4 regions of the Bacillus cereus group sp. BfR-BA-01316 genome follow, and region 3 is predicted to be linked to each of the others. Evidence: riboswitches for the same ligand, from Rfam matches in the RefSeq annotation. Region 3 holds a riboswitch; each other region holds the start of a gene.

Region 1 (5,207 bases), on a different contig from region 3:
AAGGACGATGTTTGCACCTTCTGTTAATGGTTGCTGTATATAAGGTGTATAGAACGTGTTATCTACAATAAGAAGTAGTCCGTGCCTTTTCGCTACACTTGCTACATTGGCGATATCAGTTACTTGCATTAATGGATTAGTCGGTGTTTCTATGAAAATAGCCTTCGTTTGAGATGTGATTGCTTGCTCAATTTGTTTAATAGATTGTGTATCTACGTATCTACATCGAATATTCCACTTGTCTTCATGTTCGGAAAATAGACGATATGTTCCTCCGTATAAGTCTTCAGATACGATAAGCTCATCTCCGGAACGGAATAGTGAAAGGACAAGGAGGACAGCCGCCATTCCTGAGCTACAGGCATACCCTTGCTCACCGATTTCTAAATCTGCAATTGCCTGTTCTAAAAGACCGCGAGTCGGATTTCCAGTTCTTGAATAGTCAAAGCCAGTAGATTTACCAATTCCTTCGTGACGATAAGCAGTTGAGAAATAAACAGGTGGATTAACAGTTCCTGTTGTAGCTTCGCTACGGTTCCCGATTTGTGCTAGTTTTGTTTCGATTGTTGACATGTGAAAATTCCCCCTTTTTAAAGTGAACGACTAAGTGAATTTAAAATAAAAAAAGCCTTCTAAGAAGAAGGCTTTCGGTTTGAATAGAGTCTTCTTCTCATCTGTCAAATCTTTCACAATTTGCTGGAATTAGCACCTTATTAACGAATGAATGTTAATGGTTGCTGAGGCGTCATAGGGCCAGTCCCTCTACCTCTCTAGATAAGAATGTTCGTATGAAATTTTTATTATGTTTTTAACTTTACAACAAAAGATAATTGAATTGCAACTTTATTTTAAATTATTTTTATTTTTCCGCAAGTGTCATTGACTTTTATTTTTGTGCATGCTAAATTTATTAAAAAATTAACAGACATTGTTAAAAGGGGAACGTATTTCCTTTTAGCTACATAAATAAAATAATAAAGACAAACTCTTATTGAGAGCGGTGGAGGGAAAGGCCCTGTGAAACCCGGCAACCTGCAAACTAAATGTTTGAAACGGTGCTAAAACCTGCAAAACGTGTGTTTTGCATAATAAGAGGAGGAACAATTATGTCCCCCTCTTCAAAGTGAAGAGGGGGTTTTTATATTGATAGAAATGAGGGAGATTCGTGAAATTACTAGATTTATTATCAAAAGGAATTGTAATAGGTGATGGAGCAGTTGGAACTTTATTACATTCGCATGGTTTACAAAGTAGTTTTGAAGAATTGAATTTGTCTGATCCGGACTTAATTATATCGATCCATAAACAATATGTAGCTGCTGGAGCGGATGTTATTCAAACGAATACGTATGGTGCGAATGAAGCGAAACTCCGCATGTATGGTCTAGAAAATCAAGTTGTCCAAATTAATAAAGCGGCAGTGAATATTGCGAAAGCATCGGTAACAGAGCGGAATGCAATTTTAGGGACAATTGGAGGTATGAAACATATTGGTGCTGTTACAACGACTGATATAGAGCGAGAATTTATGTTACTTGAGCAGGCAGGTGCTTTACTAGAAGAACAGGTTGATGGATTACTATTAGAAACTTTTTATGATGAATTTGAATTATTGCATGCCGTTAAAGTATTGCGTAAACAAACGAATATTCCGATTGTTGCTCAGTTAGCGTTACATGAGGCAGGTACGACTCAAAATGGGAATGATGTCAATGAAATATTAAAACAGCTTTTAGATTACGGTGCCAATGTTGTTGGATTGAACTGTCAACTGGGGCCACTTCATATGACGGAAGCTTTCAAAATGATATCGATTCCTCAAAATGGCTATTTATCAGCATATCCGAATGCAGGTCTTCCGAATTATGTGGAGGGGCGTTACGTATATGAGGGAAGTCCAGCATATTTTGAAGAGATGACACCAAAATTTATTGAACAAGGTATTCGTTTATTAGGTGGTTGTTGTGGTACTACCCCGGAACATATTGAAGGAATGAAACGTGCTATTGCAAATGTTGTACCTGTAATAGCAAAGGAGACGATTCAAAGGCCTACAGTGGTCCATACACATGAGAAGCGTTCGAGAGCTCATGTTACTCTCGCAGAGAAGGCAAAGAAACAAACGACAGTTGTAGTGGAATTAGATCCACCGAAAACTTTAGACACGCAGCGATTTTTTGAAGGGGCAAGAGCACTGAAAAGGGCTGGAGCGGATGCTATTACTCTAGCAGATAATTCATTAGCATCTCCTCGCGTTTCGAATATGGCTATGGGTGCATTATTAACGAAGCATGATATTCCGGTATTGACGCATTTAACGTGTAGAGATCATAACGTCATTGGACTGCAGTCTCATTTACTTGGATTATCAGCATTAGGTATGGAGGAAGTGTTAGCTTTAACTGGTGATCCAGCGCGCGTTGGTGATTTTCCAGGTGCAACTTCTGTATATGATTTGTCATCTATAGAGCTAATTAAAATGATTAAAGAGATGAACGACGGTCGCTCTATTTTAGGGAAATCAATTGGTCCGGCAACAAGATTTTCTGTCGGAGGGGCATTCAATCCTCATGTAAGGCATTTAAAAGCAGCGGTAAAACGAATGGAACGAAAAATTGATGCTGGAGCAGAATATTTCTTAACTCAGCCAATTTATGATGTAGCTTTAATTAAAGAAGTATACGAAGCGACAAAGCATTTGGAAGAACCTATCTTTATTGGAATTATGCCGTTAGTAAGTAAGCTGAACGCAGATTTTCTTCATTTTGAAGTGCCAGGTATTACTCTCCCTGAAGAGATAAGACAAAGAATGGATGGACATGAAACGAAAGAGGCAGCCATAGAGGAAGGAATTCGTATTTCACAAGAATTGATCGATGCGGCGATGAAATACTTTAACGGTATTTATCTTATTACACCGTTTTTAAAATATGAAATTACAGAACATCTCGTGAAATATGTGAGAGAAAAGCAAGAAGTGAAAGAAGGTATTAATTGATGAAACGAATAGAAGAGAGATTACAACATGAAATTTTAATATTAGATGGTGCAATGGGAACGATGATTCAGCAAGAAGATCTAACGGCAGAAGATTTCGGAGGAGAAGAATACGAAGGTTGTAATGAATATTTAGTGAAAACAAGACCAGACGTTATTTTAAATATTCATAAAGCCTATATTGAGGCTGGCGCCGATATTATTGAAACGAATACATTTGGCGCGACGAATATTGTATTAAGTGATTATGCATTGTCTCATTTAGATGAAGAGTTAAACGAAAGGGCAGCGTTTTTGGCGAAGCAAGCGGTTAAAGAAAGCGGGAAAGAAGTGTATGTTGCGGGAGCAATGGGACCAACAACGAAAGCAATTAGTGTTACAGGCGGTGTGACTTTTGAAGAGTTAATCGAAGCGTATACAAGGCAAGTGAGAGGGTTATTAAGAGGAGAAGTTGATGTATTGCTCGTTGAGACGAGTCAAGATATGCGTAATGTGAAAGCTGCTTACCTTGGAATTCAATCGGCGTTTGAAGAACTAAACAAAATAGTACCCATTATGATTTCCGGAACAATTGAACCGATGGGAACGACGTTAGCGGGTCAAATGATCGAAGCCTTTTATTTATCGGTAGAGCATATGAAGCCGTTATCGGTTGGATTAAACTGTGCTACTGGTCCGGAATTTATGAGGGAACATATTCGTTCTCTATCTGATTTATCGGAGTGTTATATTTCTTGTTATCCAAATGCTGGTCTTCCTGATGAAGATGGGCATTATCATGAATCTCCGGCGTCACTTGCTGAAAAAGTGAAGCGTTTTGCTGAAGAAGGATGGATTAATATTATTGGTGGTTGTTGTGGCACAACACCAGAACATATAAGTGCAATGAAATTAGCGCTTGCCTCGATTAATCCTCGTGAGCATCATGAAAGGGTTGGACATGGAATTAGTGGGCTAGAAGCGTTACAATACGATGATTCTATGAGGCCTTTATTTGTTGGAGAAAGGACGAATGTAATTGGCTCGCGTAAGTTTAAAAGATTAGTAGCAGAAGGGAAATTTGAAGAGGCTGCTGAAGTGGCAAGAGCGCAAGTGAAGAAAAATGCTCATATTATTGATATTTGTATGGCAGACCCTGATCGTGATGAAATAGAAGATATGGAAAGATTCTTGGCAGAAGTTACGAAAGTGTTAAAAGTACCGATTATGATTGATTCAACAGATGAAAATGTTATGGCGAAAGCTCTTACTTATATTCAAGGAAAAGGTGTTATCAATTCTATTAATTTAGAGGATGGAGAAGAACGTTTTGAAAAAGTGACCCCCCTTCTTCGGAAATACGGTGCTGCGATAGTTGTAGGGACAATTGATGAAGATGGTATGGCAGTTAGTACAGAAAGAAAGATAGAGATTGCTAAAAGAAGCTATGAATTACTAACGAAGAAGTATGGTATACGCCCATCTGATATTATTTTTGATGCGCTTGTGTTTCCTGTAGGAACAGGTGATGAAGAATATATAGGTTCAGCGGCAGCGACTATAGAAGGAATTCGTCTTATTAAAGAAGCGTTACCAGAATGTTTAACGATTCTAGGTGTGAGTAACATATCTTTTGGTTTACCACCAGCTGGACGTGAAGTATTAAACTCTGTCTTTCTATACCATGCAACGAAAGCAGGATTAGATTATGCGATTGTTAACACGGAAAAATTAGAGCGCTATGCGTCAATTCCAGAGGAAGAAAAACGTCTTGCGGATGCATTATTATTTGAAACGACGAAAGAGACGTTAGAAAAATTTACAAACTTTTATCGTGTTGCCAAAAAGAAAGAAGTCGCTACACAAGAAACGCTAACGCTTGATGAACGACTGGCAAACTATATTGTAGAAGGTACGAAGCAAGGACTACAAGAAGATTTAAGTCTCGCGCTTACAGAAGGACGAAAACCTCTGGATATTATTAATGGTCCACTTATGACAGGAATGGATGAGGTGGGGCGATTATTTAATGGTAATGAGCTTATCGTTGCTGAAGTATTGCAAAGTGCTGAAAGTATGAAAGCTGCCGTAAGTTATCTAGAGCCACATATGGAATCTAGTGATAGTGCAAAAAAAGGGAAAGTATTATTAGCGACTGTAAAAGGTGACGTACATGATATTGGGAAAAACCTCGTTGAAATTATTTTATCAAATAACGGATATGAAATTAT
Region 2 (5,207 bases), on a different contig from region 3:
TTATAAAAGAGTTCTATTCAATCCCGCTCGGATCATACTCATACTGTTGCTTCTTCTCAATCCGCTCAATCACGTCTTGCAATTCATCTGGCTTCAGAAACTCAATTGGAGAGAAGCCTTTCTCAAACGTAAGTGTATCAGCCTCAATCATTAATACATAGCGGTCGTTTACCTTTGCAATATGTATTAGGTCTCCGAAATCAGCCAGCAAAGCCTTCACAGAGATATGATCTGCTTTTAGCTTTAATTCCACCTCAGGGGCGTGCTCGACGATTTGAGCAGTAGCTTCCATTACTTCTTCTGTTGAAAATTGTTCCATAATTTCACGTTTCGGACTGGCAGCCCATACTTCCATTGCTTGGTCGAACTGTTCGCGTTCTTCTGTACCTTCTTCAAATACATCTTCAATTTGGTCGTATACCATGTCCATTACTTGTGTTTTCATAATTTCAGGCATAGAGCGTTCGTACTCGACGAATTTTAAGAAGTCCTCAAAGTAACGGGCGTGTGATGCTTGGTGTATTTTTAGTTCGCCAGGCTCCACCATACCTTCTTCAGGCATGTATGGATATTGGATAGATTTCATATTCTTTGTTGTGATGGCCATTTCAACGTTACGAATAAGCGTTGATTCATCAGAAATGGAAGCAACCTTTGGTTCGAAGTCACATTTCATTACGAATACGAATGGATCATCAAAGTATTTGCGTAGTTTTGCTTGAGCGATTAAAAATACACCACCACGTACAGCGCTTGTGTCAAGGTATGTATAAACGAGAGGTTCGCTCATATCTTTGAAGTTTTCTTTTGTTTCTGCAAAACGAATACGATTAAATAAGTTATAATGAGGGTTTGAATCAAGTTCGTGCCCTTCTTCTACAATAAAGCGACCAATCTTTGTTGGGGCTTGTTCTGTTTTTGCGTGACGTTCTACTTTTCGCTTTGAAATTTTTAATAATTCACCATTCAAAAATTCTTTTAAAGAGCTATCTTCATACTCTTCAGCATCTAATGTTTGAAAATGTTTATAGCGTTTATCAATTGCTTCACCTTTTCCTTCTACTTGTACTACATAAAAGGAAAGAAAATTTATTTCAAAATCCATATTTATCACCTTGTTTCATTTCATTAACTCTTATCAGTATAGAGATGGAAAAAACTTTCGTCAATTTATATAAGGAAGGGGGAGTCCCTTCCTTATATATTTGTTATTTTCGAAATTAAAATCCGTCTTCTAATGCTGAAAATGGTATGTTTAGTCTATTTTCTACTGTACGTAAACGCTGATTTAAGCGGTTTAATCTACGCGTATGACGCTCAACTGTGTTTTCTAGTTGACGTACTCTTTGCTCAAGCTCATTTACTCGTCTTTCTAATTGACGGTTTCCAGTACCAGGGAAAGAGATTGGAAGTTGAAATTGGCGATTTGAATCATATGGATTAATTTGCTCTGTTGGATCTATATATTGTTGGTATTGTGCCTGTAAATCATACTGAGGTTGGTAACCATATTGGTTATATGGATCATAAGGATTGTAGGGATACATAAAAACATCCTCCATTTCTTTATAATTAGGTTAAATTCACCATAATGTATGTGCAAAAGCGGAGTAGTGGCACGGCAAATACCTATATACGCTGAAGGGATTAATTGTTTTTACCTATAAAAACTCGGTTTAAGTTGTTTAATAATGATCACATATGAGAAATCGGTATTACGGTTTTTGAAGCATGCAGGTGAATAGAGAGGTGAAATGAAAGAGTTTTACATTTGTATTTCATCTGTCGAATGGTATATACTGGATAGAAATAGGTTGCATAAAAGTTACAATCTTATCAAACTCGAAAATTTATATAAATATGTATAGACATTTACAAAAGAAAAGAGTAATTTAAATAGAGTAAAAAACAACTTGTAACATTTTCTAAATATATTGTAAAATGATTGTAACAAAACATACATAAAATGAAATAATACATAAGAAATAATGTTGGGGAAAAGGAGAGAGTATATTGTTCCGAAAAATAAAGGGTATATTAGTAGGGGTGCTATGCGTAGCTGTAGTAAGTGGTTGTGGCACAAAAGTAAGTGATGTGGCATTAGTAAGTGATTTTGGTGGGAACGTTGTAGAGGCTAAGGCTGATGTACAGGATTCAATTAGCTTAGTGGATGGGCGTACTGGTACTGAAGTGAAAAAAATAGACTTATCGAGTTTAGGTTATTTTGAAGATGAGGCGAAATTCAAAAAATCGGTAACGAAGGTTGCAGGTGAAGTCGGGAAAAGCGTCGACAAAAAGATGGTCCCTTCACGTATAGCGCCTGATGGATCATGGCAAGAAGGAAAGCCTTCTTATGAATTAATGGAAAAAGAGTTAGTAGACAAATTATTAAATGTAGGTATGTGGGATTCTACTTATCAGTTACCAATTGTGGAGAAAAAACCTACTGCAACATTAAGTGATGCGCAAGGCAGTGGTACTGTAATTGGTAGGTATGAAACGAATTTAGGTGGTTCAACTGGTGGTCGTATTGAGAATATTCGTTTATCTGCTCAGAGCGTAAGTGGAGTTGTTTTAGCGAAAGGAGACCGTTTCTCTTTTAATGCACTAATTGGAGATACAACACCAGATAAAGGGTACCAATTAGGAAAAGAAATTGTAGATGGTAAATTAGTAGATGGTTATGGTGGTGGCGTTTGTCAAACATCATCTACTTTATTCAATGCAGCAGATCAAGCTGGTTTGAAAATGGTAGAGAGAACTACACATTCTAAAACAGTAGGTTATGTACCACAAGGAAGAGATGCTACAATTGCGTATCCATATTTAGACTTAGTATTTGAAAACACGAATGATGCTCCTGTTAAGCTTTATATGGGCATACAGGGCGGGAAGTTAGTTGCTGAAGTACATAAGATGAGATAAATATCATAAGCTATAAGAATAAAAGATTTGAAGCCGGTATTTCTAAGTTTGTTAGAAGTACCGGCTTTTTGTGTACAGTTTATTAAGAATAGTAATTTTGGTGGTGTATTGTTTGTATGTTCGAAAAAAGTGTAGATTTAATTCTTAGTTTTCCTATTGATATTGTTATGATTTAACTGTATTCTTCATAATAACAAATTAATAAATGGAAAAATTTATTAGTTTTTTATCAAGAGAGATGGAGGGACTGGCCCGATGAAATCTCAGCAACAGGCTATAAAAGTACTGTGCTAATTCCAGCAAACGTATGAGGCGTTTGGGAGATGGGGGAAATGGATTAACATTCAACTCTTCTTATATGTGTAAGAAGAGTTTTTTGTCTAGAAAGGGGGGAGCAAAGTGAAATTTGATGTGGCGTATTTTTTAGAAAGTTTTCCGCAATTATTTAAGTATGTATACATAACTTTAGGGATTACTGTTGTTTCAATGATTATTTCTTTCGTTATAGGGATTGGCCTGGCGATCATTACAAAAAACAAAACGGAATTGTTATATCCAATTGCAAGGGTGTATATCTCTTTCTTTAGAGGAACACCGTTATTAGTTCAATTGTTTGTGTTGTATTTCGGATTGCCACAAATATTTCCGACTTTTACAGTACTTACAGCTATGCAAGCAACTTTAATTGGTCTCAGTTTAAATAATGCTGCTTATTTGTCAGAGATAATTCGAGGTTCATTAAATGCTGTAGAATCAGGACAAATGGATGCTTGTTTATCCGTAGGAATGACAAAAGCACAAGCGATGCGACAAATCATCTTTCCGCAGGCTATTCGTGTAGCTGTGCCGTCACTTGGAAATAATTTTGTTGGATTGTTAAAAGAATCTTCGTTATCTTTTGCACTTGGGGTAGCTGAAATTTTAGCGCAAGCGAAAATGCTAGCGGCGCAATCGTATCGTTATATGGAAAGTTATTTAGCGGTAGCGATTGTGTATTGGGTTATTACAATCGTAATTAGCTGGGGACAGAAAAAGTTGGAGAAGAAACTTGACGCACCGTATCTATAACAGAAATGAGGTGATATATGTGATTGAGATAAGTGATTTGTATAAATCCTATAAAAATAATGAAGTACTAAAAGGGATCTCACTTGCTGTGAAAAAAGGGGAAGTGGTAGTAATTATTGGACCTTCTGGTTCAGGGAAATCGACATTGCTGAGATGTTTGAATTTATTAGAACAACCGGATGATGGGAGTATTAGAATTGAAGATTTAGAGATTCATACGAAAAAACTTTATAAAAAAGAAATAATACGATTACGCCAAAAAACAGCTATGGTTTTTCAAAACTACAATTTATTTAAAAATAAAACAGCATTGAAAAATATTACAACGCCATTAACGGTTGTACAGAAAAAAAGTGAAGAAGAGGCAAAGGGAATAGCGAGAGAAATATTAAAACAAGTAGGCTTAGCTGGTAAAGAAGATTTTTATCCGGCAATGTTATCCGGCGGGCAACAGCAAAGGATTGGGATTGCTAGAGCAATGGCTTTAAATCCAGCTGTACTTTTGTTTGATGAACCGACTTCAGCACTTGATCCAGAATTAGTTAATGAGGTATTGCAAGTTATTAAAGAATTGGCAAGACAGCATATAACGATGGTTATTGTTACACATGAAATGAATTTTGCAAAAGAGGTGGCGGATCGCATTATATTTATGGCTGATGGAATTATCGTAGAGCAGGGAACGCCAGAAGAGATTTTCCGAAACCCACAAAATGAACGTACGAAAAAGTTTTTACGGCAATTAAATGCTTCTGAAGAAGGCAATCATTTCGTTATTTAGGAGGAAGAGTTATGAAAAAATCGTCATTATTACTAACATTAGCATTAACGGTATCGACAGGGATTTTGTCTGCTTGTGGTTCTAATGCAGCAAGTGAAAAAACAAATGAAAAAGTAGTGAAAGTTGGGACTTCTGCAGGTCGTAGCCCATTTATTTTTAAAGAAGGTGAAAAAGTAAAAGGTTTTGATGCTGAAATTATTGAAGCGGCTGCTAAAAAGGCTGGATATAAAGTAGAATGGAATATTTCTGATTTTGAAGGATTATTCGGTTTATTAGATTCAGGCCGTATTGATACGATTGCAAATGAACTATCAGTTTCTCCAGAAAGAAAAAAGAAATATGACTTTTCAATCCCATATGTGTATTCAGGCTCTGTTTTCGCGGTGAAGAAAGATAATAAAACAATTAAGTCGCTAGAAGATTTAAAAGGAAA
Region 3 (5,207 bases):
CCGTTCTCACCAAATCCAACACCAGGAGCAACTGCAACGTGTGCTTTTTCTAGTAAAATATCAGAAAATTCCTCAGATGTATATCCTTCTGGTACAGGAAGCCATGCAAAGAATGATCCTGTTGGAATGTTTACATTCCAACCAATTGAGTGACAAGCTGAAATAAGAGCGTTTCTCCGAGATTCATAACTATTAACAAGTTCTACCACACAGGACTGCGAGCCTAATAGTGCTTCGCGGGCAGCATCTTGAACTGCACCAAAAATACTAACATACATATGATCTTGTAATAGGTTAATTGTTTCGATGACACTTTCATTCCCCACTGCAAAAGCAATACGCCATCCAGCCATATTGAAAGTTTTCGATAAAGTGTAAATTTCAATTCCTGTATCTTTGGCACCGTCTGCTTGCAAGAAACTAACAGGCTTTTGACCATCAAATCCGATAGCACCGTAAGCAAAATCATGAACAACTAATATGTTATGTTTATTAGCAAAATGAATGGTTTTATCAAAGAATTCTTTTGATGCTGTAGCACCGGTAGGGTTATTTGGATAGTTTAAAAACATTAACTTCGCTCGCTGGGCAACAGAGTCATCAATTTTTGTATAATCCGGTAAAAAATTATTTTCTGCAATAAGCGGCATTGTTTCAAAGTGCGCTTTTGCTAAAGAAACTCCGGATAAATAATCTGGATAGCCTGGATCAGGAACCAGAATGGTATCACCAGGGTTTGTAAAACAAATTGGTAATTCTACTAATCCAGCTTTTCCACCAAACAAAATAGCAACTTCAGTTTTTGGATTTACTACTACATCATATTCACGCTGATAGAAGGCTGCTACGGCTTCTTTTAGGCTTTCGTGTCCGCGAAATGGCGGATATTTATGATGAATGCTCTTTTCGGCAGCATCTTGTAAAGCTTTTACGATATGCTGCGGTGTTGGTTGATCTGGATTACCTTGACCTAGATTAATAACATCGTGACCAGCTGCAACGACTTTGTTAACTTTTGCAACAAGTGAAGCGAAAAATTGTGTTGGCAATGATGTTACTACTTTGGAAGGTTGAAATAATTTCATACTTTCCACCTCTTTTGAAAGTTGTTACAATTCTAGTGACAAATGATATAATCTTTCCAGTATTTTGTAAAGAAAAAATTAAGAATGGGGCGGACAAAATGAAAGTCGCATGTATTCAAATGGATATTATCTTTGGAGATGTAGAAAAAAATATTGAGAATGCTAAAAGTAAAATAAACGAGGCGATGAAGGAAAGACCAGATATTATCGTCTTACCAGAATTATGGACAACAGGATATGATTTAACAAGGCTTTCTGAGATTGCAGATAGGGATGGATTGAAAACGAAAGAAATGTTGAAAGAATGGTCGAAACAATATGGTGTACATATTGTTGGTGGTTCCATAGCAAAGCAAACAGAGCAAGGTGTTACAAATACGATGTATGTTGTAAGCCGCGAAGGACAGCTAGTAAATGAATATAGTAAAGTGCATTTATTTCAGCTTATGGATGAACATAAATATTTAGTAGCGGGTAATGGTACGGGTGAATTTACGCTAGATGATGTAGAGTGCGCTGGCACAATTTGTTATGATATTCGTTTTCCGGAGTGGATGCGTGTTCATACTGCTAAAGGTGCAAAAGTTTTATTTGTTGTAGCAGAATGGCCATTAGTACGTTTAGCGCATTGGCGTTTGCTTTTACAGGCGAGAGCAGTTGAAAACCAGTGTTATGTTGTAGCATGTAATAGAGCCGGAAAGGATCCGAATAATGAGTTTGCAGGTCATTCTTTAATTGTGGATCCTTGGGGAGAAGTTGTAGTAGAGGCAGATGAAGAGGAATCTATTTTATTTGGGGAGCTGAAATTAGAAAAGATTAAAGAAGTTCGTAAAGGAATTCCAGTTTTTGCAGATCGCCGCCCAGAATTATATAAATAAAATATTGACAAGTGATTTTTATTCTTGGTATATTCTTCATCATAAAGTTAAAAATTCGAAAAAATTATACAACTCTTATCAAGAGCAGGTGGAGGGATTTGGCCCGATGAAGCCCAGCAACCGACCGTAATACCATTGTGAAATGGGGCGTTTATTACGCCAAAAGGCACGGTGCTAATTCCAGCAGAAAGTAAACTTTCTGGCAGATAAGAGGGGAGAAGATAAACTTCAAACCTCTTTCTTCGTGGAAAGAGGTTTTTCTGTGCTAGAAAAACCTCTGAATTAAAAGGGGGAGAAGACGATGGGATATTATTCATTAACAGAAGAAACAGCTGTACACTACGCAAAAGAACATGGATACTTTGAAAAGAAAGCGAATGTAATCTGCCATGAAATTGGAGATGGCAATTTAAATTATGTATTCAAATTAGATGATGGAGAGAAGACAATTATAATAAAACAAGCACTTCCATATGCGAAAGTAGTTGGCGAGAGCTGGCCATTGTCAATAAAAAGAGCAACGATTGAAAGTAAAGCACTGCAAATTTTTGCGAAGTATGTACCGGAATACGTTCCAGAAGTATACAGTCATGATGAGGAGTTGGCAGTGACAGTAATAGAAGATTTATCAAGACTAACGATTACAAGAAAAGGATTAATAGATGGAGAAGAGTATCCTCTTCTATCCCAGCATATTGGTCGCTTTCTAGCACATGTTTTATTTTATACTTCAGATTTCGGCGTACGTTCAGAAGAGAAAAGAGTGTTAGATAGTGAATTTGTTAATCCAGATCTTAGTAAAATAACAGAAGATTTAGTGTTTACAGATCCGTTTGGTCATTATGATACGAATGATTATGAGCCAGAGTTACAACTAACGGTTGATGAACTGTGGAGTGACAAAACTTTAAAATTAAAAGTAGCACAGTATAAGTATAAGTTTTTAACGAGAAAAGAAGCGCTCATTCATGGGGATTTACATACTGGTAGTATATTTTCATCGCCTTCTGAAACGAAAGTAATTGATCCAGAATTTGCAACGTACGGTCCATTTGGATTTGATCTTGGTCAATTTATTGCAAATTTATTATTAAATGCGTTATCGCGTGAAGAGGAAAAAAGAATTGTGCTATTTTTCCATATCGAGAAAACATGGAGTTATTTTGTAGAAGCTTTTACAAAGCTATGGATTGGAGAAGGTGTAGAAGTATATACGAAAGAGAAACAATGGTTACCAATTATTTTGCGAAATATTTTTAGTGATATTGTTGGATTTGCTGGATGTGAACTTATTCGTAGAACAATTGGTCTAGCACACGTAGCAGATTTAGATGAAATATCAGATAAAGAAAGAAGAATTCAAGCTAAAAAACAAGCACTTTATTTAGGAAGAGAACTATTAAAATATGAATCAAAGAGTGCAGATATACAACTGTTCCGAACATTATTTCAACATACAATTTCAGGAGGCGTAAAGGCATGAGTACAATCATTACTGTTCCGAGATCAGTAAGTTGGAAAGGAGATGCCATTGCGGTATTAAACCAAACAAAGTTGCCACATGTCACTGAATACAAAACATTAACGAATGTTGAAGATGTATGGAAAAGTATCATTATGTTAGAAGTACGCGGAGCACCTGCAATTGGAATTGTAGCTGCGTTTGGTTTGGCGCTTGCGGCAAAGAAATACGATGCTACAAATATCGATGAATTTCAAAAGAAGTTTAATAGAGATTGTAACTATTTAGGGACATCACGCCCGACGGCAGTCAATTTATTTTGGGCAATTGATCGCATGAGAGAAGCTATACGAGGGATTGCTACAATAAAAGAAGCACAAAAAATATTAGAAGAAGCACTTCGTATTCAGCAAGAGGATGAAAAGGTATGCCGAAGTATTGGAGAACATGCTTTAACATGTTTTAAAGACGGTGATAAAATTTTAACAATTTGTAACGCTGGAAGTATTGCAACTGCTAGATATGGAACAGCATTAGCCCCATTTTATATTGGGAAAGAGAAGGGCGTGCGTTTACATGCGTATGCGTGTGAAACGAGACCGGTTTTACAAGGTGGTCGTTTAACGACATGGGAATTGAAGCAAGCAGACATTGATGTAACGCTTATTACGGATAATACTGCAGCACATGCAATTCGAACGAAAGAAATTAATGCGATTATCGTAGGGGCAGATCGAATCGTTGAAAACGGTGATACTGCTAATAAAATAGGAACATTAAATTTAGCTATATTAGCAAAGTATTTCGGTATCCCATTTTACGTTGCAGCTCCGTTATCTACGTTTGATATTACGAAACAAACAGGTGCTGAAATTGTTATTGAAGAAAGAGATGAAACAGAAGTTACGAAAATTTTTGGGAAACAAGTGGCGCCAATTGGAACGCCTGTATTTAACCCTGCATTTGATGTAACACCGCATGAATTAATTACAGGAATTATAACTGAGAAAGGTATTTTACGTGGAGATTATAAGCAAGAAATTACATCATTATTTGAAAAAACAAGCTAATCACAAATAGCTTGTTTTTTTATGCCTAAGATTCTCTGTTCCTCTTATTTATGTAATGAAGGGAGGAGAGAAGGATGGAAGAGTGGATCTCGATGATAGGTAATGTGGGGTTTCCAATTGTTGTAACAATATATTTACTACATCGTATTGAAAGCAAATTAGACGGAGTAATTGTTGCAATTGAGAAACTCCCTCAACAATTACTAAAGTATGAAGATCCTCGCGATAGAAAGTAAAATAAAGTTTGCTCTTTGTGAGCAAACTTTATTTTTTATTGAGCAGTATATCCACCATCAATAACGACAGCTTGACCAGTAATGCCTTTTGTTTTTTCACTCGCTAAAAACATAGCATAATCAGCAATTTCTTGTACTTGTAATAAGCGCTTTTGTGGTACAAGTGGATAAATAACATCTTCTAAAACATTTTCAAGTGGTACATTTCGTGTAGTAGCTAAATCCTCTAGTTGATTACGTACAAGAGGGGTATCGACATAACCAGGACAAAGGGCATTTACAGTAATACCATGGGTAGCACCTTCTAAGGCCGCAACTTTTGTTAATCCAATTACGCCATGTTTTGCACTATTGTAGGCAGCTTTTCCAGCGAATCCGACAAGACCGTTAATAGAAGCGACGTTAATAATCCGGCCATATTTTTGTTTTTTCATAATGGGAAAAGCATGTTTGATGGCGATAAATGGAGCGATTTG
Region 4 (5,207 bases), on a different contig from region 3:
AGGTAAACCATGGAATGAGGCAGATGCTGATACAGCAGAAGCAATTGACTTTATGGAATATTATGCTCGTCAAATGTTAAAATTAAAAGACGGTATTCCAGTAGAAAGCCGTCCAATTGAATATAATCGTTTCTCTTACATTCCATTAGGAGTAGGTGTTATCATTTCTCCTTGGAACTTCCCATTCGCAATTATGGCAGGTATGACAACGGCTGCTTTAGTTTCTGGTAACACAGTATTACTAAAACCAGCTAGTACAACTCCTGTAGTAGCAGCGAAATTTATGGAAGTATTAGAAGAAGCTGGTTTACCAGCTGGCGTAGTAAACTTCGTTCCAGGTAATGGTTCTGAAGTTGGTGACTACTTAGTAGATCACCCTCGTACACGTTTCGTGAGCTTCACTGGATCTCGCGATGTAGGTATTCGTATTTACGAGCGTGCAGCAAAAGTAAACCCAGGACAAATTTGGTTGAAACGTGTTATCGCTGAAATGGGCGGTAAAGATACAATCGTTGTTGATAAAGAAGCAGATCTTGAGTTAGCAGCTAAATCTATCGTTGCATCAGCATTCGGATTCTCAGGACAAAAATGTTCTGCATGTTCTCGTGCAGTAATCCATGAAGATGTGTACGATTACGTATTAAATCGTGCTGTTGAATTAACAAAAGAATTAACAGTAGGTAACCCAGATGCAAAAGATATCAACATGGGACCTGTTAATGACCAAGCTGCATTCGATAAAGTAATGAGCTATGTTGCAATTGGTAAAGAAGAAGGTAAAATCGTATCAGGTGGCGAAGGAGACGATTCTAAAGGCTGGTTCATCCAACCAACAATCGTTGCTGACGTTGCAGAAGATGCTCGCTTAATGAAAGAAGAAATCTTCGGGCCAGTAGTAGCATTCTGTAAAGCAAAAGACTTTGATCATGCACTTGCAATTGCAAACAATACAGAATACGGTTTAACAGGAGCAGTTGTTTCTAACAACCGTGACCATATTGAAAAAGCACGTGAAGACTTCCACGTTGGTAACTTATACTTCAACCGTGGATGTACTGGTGCAATCGTAGGTTACCAACCATTCGGTGGCTTTAACATGTCTGGTACAGACTCTAAAGCTGGTGGCCCTGATTACTTAGCACTTCACATGCAAGCAAAAACTACTTCTGAAACTTTATAAGAAATAGTAGAAGAGATCTTCACAGTCTGTGAAGATCTCTTCTTTTTGAGAAACTCTCTATAATAGAAGCTAGTTAATTTGAACCGAGAAATATTTACCAAATATTACTATGTGTTATTTAAAACCAGCTAAACCCTATTAATATCGGGATAAACATGAAAATAGAAACAAAACAACGAGAAAAATTGACTTATTAGTCATATTTTTTAGTATTCATTTTGAGAATTTCCTGTATAATACAATTTGAAAGAAAATCTATGGTTCGACAAGAGAACACTCCTTTCGGTTTTGCTAACTGAAAGGAGTGTTTTTTTAGGTGGTTAAAAATTCTTCGGTACTCATTACATTTGCATATACTACATTTAAACTCGCTAAAATTGCATTGTGAATATAAACAGCTGGTATAGTAGCGTTTTTAAATGAAAGATCTTTTGTCGCACAAGCATCGTGTATAACGGTACAATGAAAGCTAAAATCAAAAGCAGCCCTTACTGTAGCATCAATACACATATGGGTCATCATTCCGCAAATTACGACGTGCTCAATTTCTGAACGTTGTAATCGCTCTAGAAGGTCAGTTTCTCGAAAGCTATTTGGATAGTGTTTCAGTATAACAGTTTCCTTTCTAAGTGGACGGACATTTTCGTGAATATGGACACCTTCTGTATTGGGTAGGAAAAAAGTAGCGTCATTTTTTATAGCTACATGTTGGATATGAAAAATAGGTTCGTTTCTAATTCTAAAATGTTGTAGTAGCTGACTAGCATATTCACTTGCTTCTACTGGATTACGTAATTCCATCTTTCCATTTGGAAAATAATCATTTTGAATATCGATGAGCAAAAGGGCTGTTTTCATATATTTATCTTCCTCCGATTTCATATTCAAATACTGTTATTCAATTAGTAGAGAAGATTCTCCTTTTTAAAAGTATGAGTGAGGAGGATTTTACATAACTATAAAAATTACTATTGTATTGTGATTTTTTATTTGAAAATTTTAATAGAGGGATAATTAATGTTTTTCTAAAAAATGTATTGACTCTTATTATTCTGAGTTCTATAATGACAATTAAATCGATACACTCTTATCCAGAGAGGTGGAGGGACTGGCCCTACGATACCTCAGCAACGGGTTTTTTAATACCGTGCTAATTCCAGCAAGCCTATAAAGGCTTGGAAGATGAGAAGATGTGAATGAGTACATATATAAGTGCTCTCCTTCTTATCTTTATTACTGATAAGAAGGAGAGCACTTTTTATTTTATCTCGAAAGCTCTACTTCAAGTTTTTACAGCATATAGGAGGGAAGAAAATGATTTCTTTTAACAATGTAAGTAAAGTATATGAATCAGGCGGACAATCAGTTCATGCCGTGGAGGATGTAACGTTGTCAGTTGAAAAGGGCGAAATTTTTGGCATTATCGGATTTAGTGGTGCAGGGAAGAGTACGTTATTACGTTTAGTAAATATGTTAGAAAGACCAACTGCAGGAACAATTTCAATAGATGATAAAGATATTACATCATTATCGGCGAAAGAATTACGGAAACTAAGACAAAGAATTGGAATGATTTTTCAAAGCTTTAATCTATTTAATTCAAGAACGGTGTTTGGGAACATTGCTTATCCATTAAGGTTAGCGAAATTGCCGAAGAATGAGATAAAAGAAAGAGTGAATGAACTACTAAAATTTGTTGGTTTAGAAGATAAAGCGAACTATTATCCAGAACAGTTATCAGGGGGGCAAAAGCAGCGTGTTGGGATTGCAAGAGCACTTGCGACATCACCAGATATTCTCATATGCGATGAGGCAACATCAGCTTTAGATCCGGAAACAACGACAGAAATTTTAAATTTATTAAAGAAAGTAAATAGAGAGTACAATTTAACGATTCTACTTATTACACATGAAATGCACGTTGTGAAAGAAATTTGTCACCGTGTAGCCGTTATGGAAAAAGGAAAAGTAATTGAAGAAGGAAAACTGTTTGATGTTTTCACACAACCAAAAACAAAGACAACTCAAAATTTTGTACGCTCTGTTATTAATGATCACTTACCAGAAAGTGTTCTAGCGAAAATTCAAAACGGAGGTCAGATTTATCGCCTGACTTTTACTGGGGAAGAGACAGGGCAGCCTGTACTATCATATATTGCGAAAAACTATAACGTCGATGTAAATGTTCTTTACGGAAATATTATTGAACTCCAAAATGTGCTATTTGGAAATCTTCTTGTAGAACTACAAGGTGAACAGAAAGAAATTCAAAAAGCATTACAACATCTAAGACTGCAAGTACAGCTGAAGGAGGTGGAAGCTCATGCGAGTTGATTGGAGTATATTTTGGCCTCGCATATTAGATGCGACAGGGGATACCCTCTTAATGGTAATTGTAACCCTTATATTTGCTACAATTCTTGGTATACCTCTAGGTTTACTTTTATACGTAACGAGAAAAGGAAACTTTTTAGAAAACAAATGGGTCTTTTCTATTCTTAATATCGTAATTAATACAATTCGTCCGGTTCCATTCATTATCTTTTTAGTAGCTTTAAGTCCGATAACAAGAAGTGTTATTGGAACGACGATTGGAACAGCAGCAATCTTCCCAATGACGTTAGTTGCATCAATTGGTATTGCTAGAATGGTTGAAACAAATCTTGTTTCTGTTCCGAAAGGGGTAATTGAAGCAGCACAAGCAATGGGCGCTTCACCACTTAGAATTGTTTTTGAAATCCTCGTGCCAGAAGCTTTAGCACCATTAATCTTAGGTGTCACGTTTATGACAGTTGGTTTAATTGAATTTTCTGCAGTTGCTGGGCTTGTCGGTGGTGGCGGTCTTGGTGACTTAGCAATGACATATGGTTATCAACGCTTTGATACGTCAGTTATGTTCGTAACGGTCGTTTTACTTATTATTCTTGTACAGGTAGCTCAAAATTTAGGAAACTACTTTGCGAAAGTCTTTTTACGCAGATCATAAAAAGGAAGAGGGGAAAAGAAAATGAAGAAAATTTTAGCATTTGCATTATCAGCGATTGTAGGAATTACAGCCTTAAGCGGCTGCACAGGTGGAGACACAAGTGCAGGAGCGAAAGAGAAAGTAGTTCGCGTAGGTGTAACTGGAACAGATGGAGACGCTTGGGAAATTTTAAAGAAAAAAGCTGAAAAAGAAGGAATTAAAATTAAACTGGTTGAGTTCTCTGATTACACAACGCCAAATAAAGCGTTAGCTGATGGAGATATTGAACTAAACTCATTTCAGCATATTGCTTTCTTAGAGCAATTTAAGAAGGAGCATAAGATAGATATTACAGCAGTTGGTACAACGCAAATTGCACCGATGGGCTTATACTCTGAAAAATATAAGAAAGCAAATGAAATCCCAGATGGTTCAGAAATTGCTATTCCAAATGATCCAACGAACCAAGCGCGTGCATTAAAACTTCTTGATGCAGCTGGATTATTAAAGCTTAAGAAAGATTTCGGTCTATTTGGAGATCCAAGCGGCATTGCTGAAAATCCGAAGAAGTTAAAGGTTACACCGGTTATCGCACAGCAAACACCTCGTGTGTTAAAAGATGTAGCGGCTTCAGTTATTAATAATGGTGTTGCTGGTCAAGCTGGATTAGACCCAGCGAAGGATCCAATTTTCTTAGAAGATCCAAAAAATACAAATGCAAAGGCCTATATTAATATTTTCGCAGCTCGTACGAAAGATAAAGATGATCCAACACTGAAAAAAGTAATTGAACTATATCATTCAAAAGAAGTAACAGATGCAATTAAGAAAGAAACAAATGATGGTTCAATTTCAGTAGATCTTTCACTTGATGAGCTTGAAAAAATCGTAAAATAATTATTGGGTTTAACGGCTAACAGTAGGAACCCCTCCACTGTTAGCTCGTTCAACATATAATCTACTTAACAAACAAAACCCTAATTCTGTACCTTCCAATTTTGTATAACATAGAATCCAATGTTTGTTAAGTAGAGTGATGGATCAGGAGTTTTCCTGGTCTTT

The links. A riboswitch is a leader RNA that binds a small molecule or an ion and turns the genes downstream of it on or off. The one in region 3 is predicted to bind S-adenosylmethionine.
Region 1: linked by a shared signal. The riboswitch ahead of MR071_RS02270 (bifunctional homocysteine S-methyltransferase/methylenetetrahydrofolate reductase) and the one ahead of mtnK (S-methyl-5-thioribose kinase) in region 3 are both predicted to bind S-adenosylmethionine.
Region 2: linked by a shared signal. The riboswitch ahead of MR071_RS06445 (amino acid ABC transporter permease) and the one ahead of mtnK (S-methyl-5-thioribose kinase) in region 3 are both predicted to bind S-adenosylmethionine.
Region 4: linked by a shared signal. The riboswitch ahead of MR071_RS10455 (methionine ABC transporter ATP-binding protein) and the one ahead of mtnK (S-methyl-5-thioribose kinase) in region 3 are both predicted to bind S-adenosylmethionine.

Annotation. Positions count from the first base shown of each region.
Region 1 covers NZ_JAKUGX010000002.1:107,928-113,134, reverse strand. The annotation lists gene metI (cystathionine gamma-synthase/O-acetylhomoserine thiolyase) at 1-573, opposite strand, end outside; SAM riboswitch class I at 668-781, opposite strand; SAM riboswitch class I at 986-1,095, shown strand; gene MR071_RS02270 (bifunctional homocysteine S-methyltransferase/methylenetetrahydrofolate reductase) at 1,166-2,998, shown strand; gene metH (methionine synthase) at 2,998-5,207, shown strand, end outside.
Region 2 covers NZ_JAKUGX010000005.1:128,040-133,246, forward strand. The annotation lists gene MR071_RS06430 (DUF3900 domain-containing protein) at 14-1,105, opposite strand; gene MR071_RS06435 (hypothetical protein) at 1,221-1,547, opposite strand; gene MR071_RS06440 (VanW family protein) at 2,014-2,925, shown strand; SAM riboswitch class I at 3,149-3,255, shown strand; gene MR071_RS06445 (amino acid ABC transporter permease) at 3,325-3,993, shown strand; gene MR071_RS06450 (amino acid ABC transporter ATP-binding protein) at 4,013-4,774, shown strand; gene MR071_RS06455 (amino acid ABC transporter substrate-binding protein) at 4,786-5,207, shown strand, end outside.
Region 3 covers NZ_JAKUGX010000007.1:143,720-148,926, reverse strand. The annotation lists gene MR071_RS08805 (pyridoxal phosphate-dependent aminotransferase) at 1-1,085, opposite strand, end outside; gene MR071_RS08800 (carbon-nitrogen family hydrolase) at 1,100-1,963, shown strand; SAM riboswitch class I at 2,036-2,176, shown strand; gene mtnK (S-methyl-5-thioribose kinase) at 2,265-3,446, shown strand; gene mtnA (S-methyl-5-thioribose-1-phosphate isomerase) at 3,443-4,495, shown strand; gene MR071_RS08785 (YvrJ family protein) at 4,570-4,731, shown strand; gene MR071_RS08780 (3-hydroxybutyrate dehydrogenase) at 4,767-5,207, opposite strand, start outside.
Region 4 covers NZ_JAKUGX010000010.1:23,962-29,168, forward strand. The annotation lists gene pruA (L-glutamate gamma-semialdehyde dehydrogenase) at 1-1,180, shown strand, start outside; gene MR071_RS10450 (cysteine hydrolase family protein) at 1,493-2,062, opposite strand; SAM riboswitch class I at 2,265-2,369, shown strand; gene MR071_RS10455 (methionine ABC transporter ATP-binding protein) at 2,495-3,514, shown strand; gene MR071_RS10460 (methionine ABC transporter permease) at 3,504-4,166, shown strand; gene MR071_RS10465 (MetQ/NlpA family ABC transporter substrate-binding protein) at 4,188-5,042, shown strand.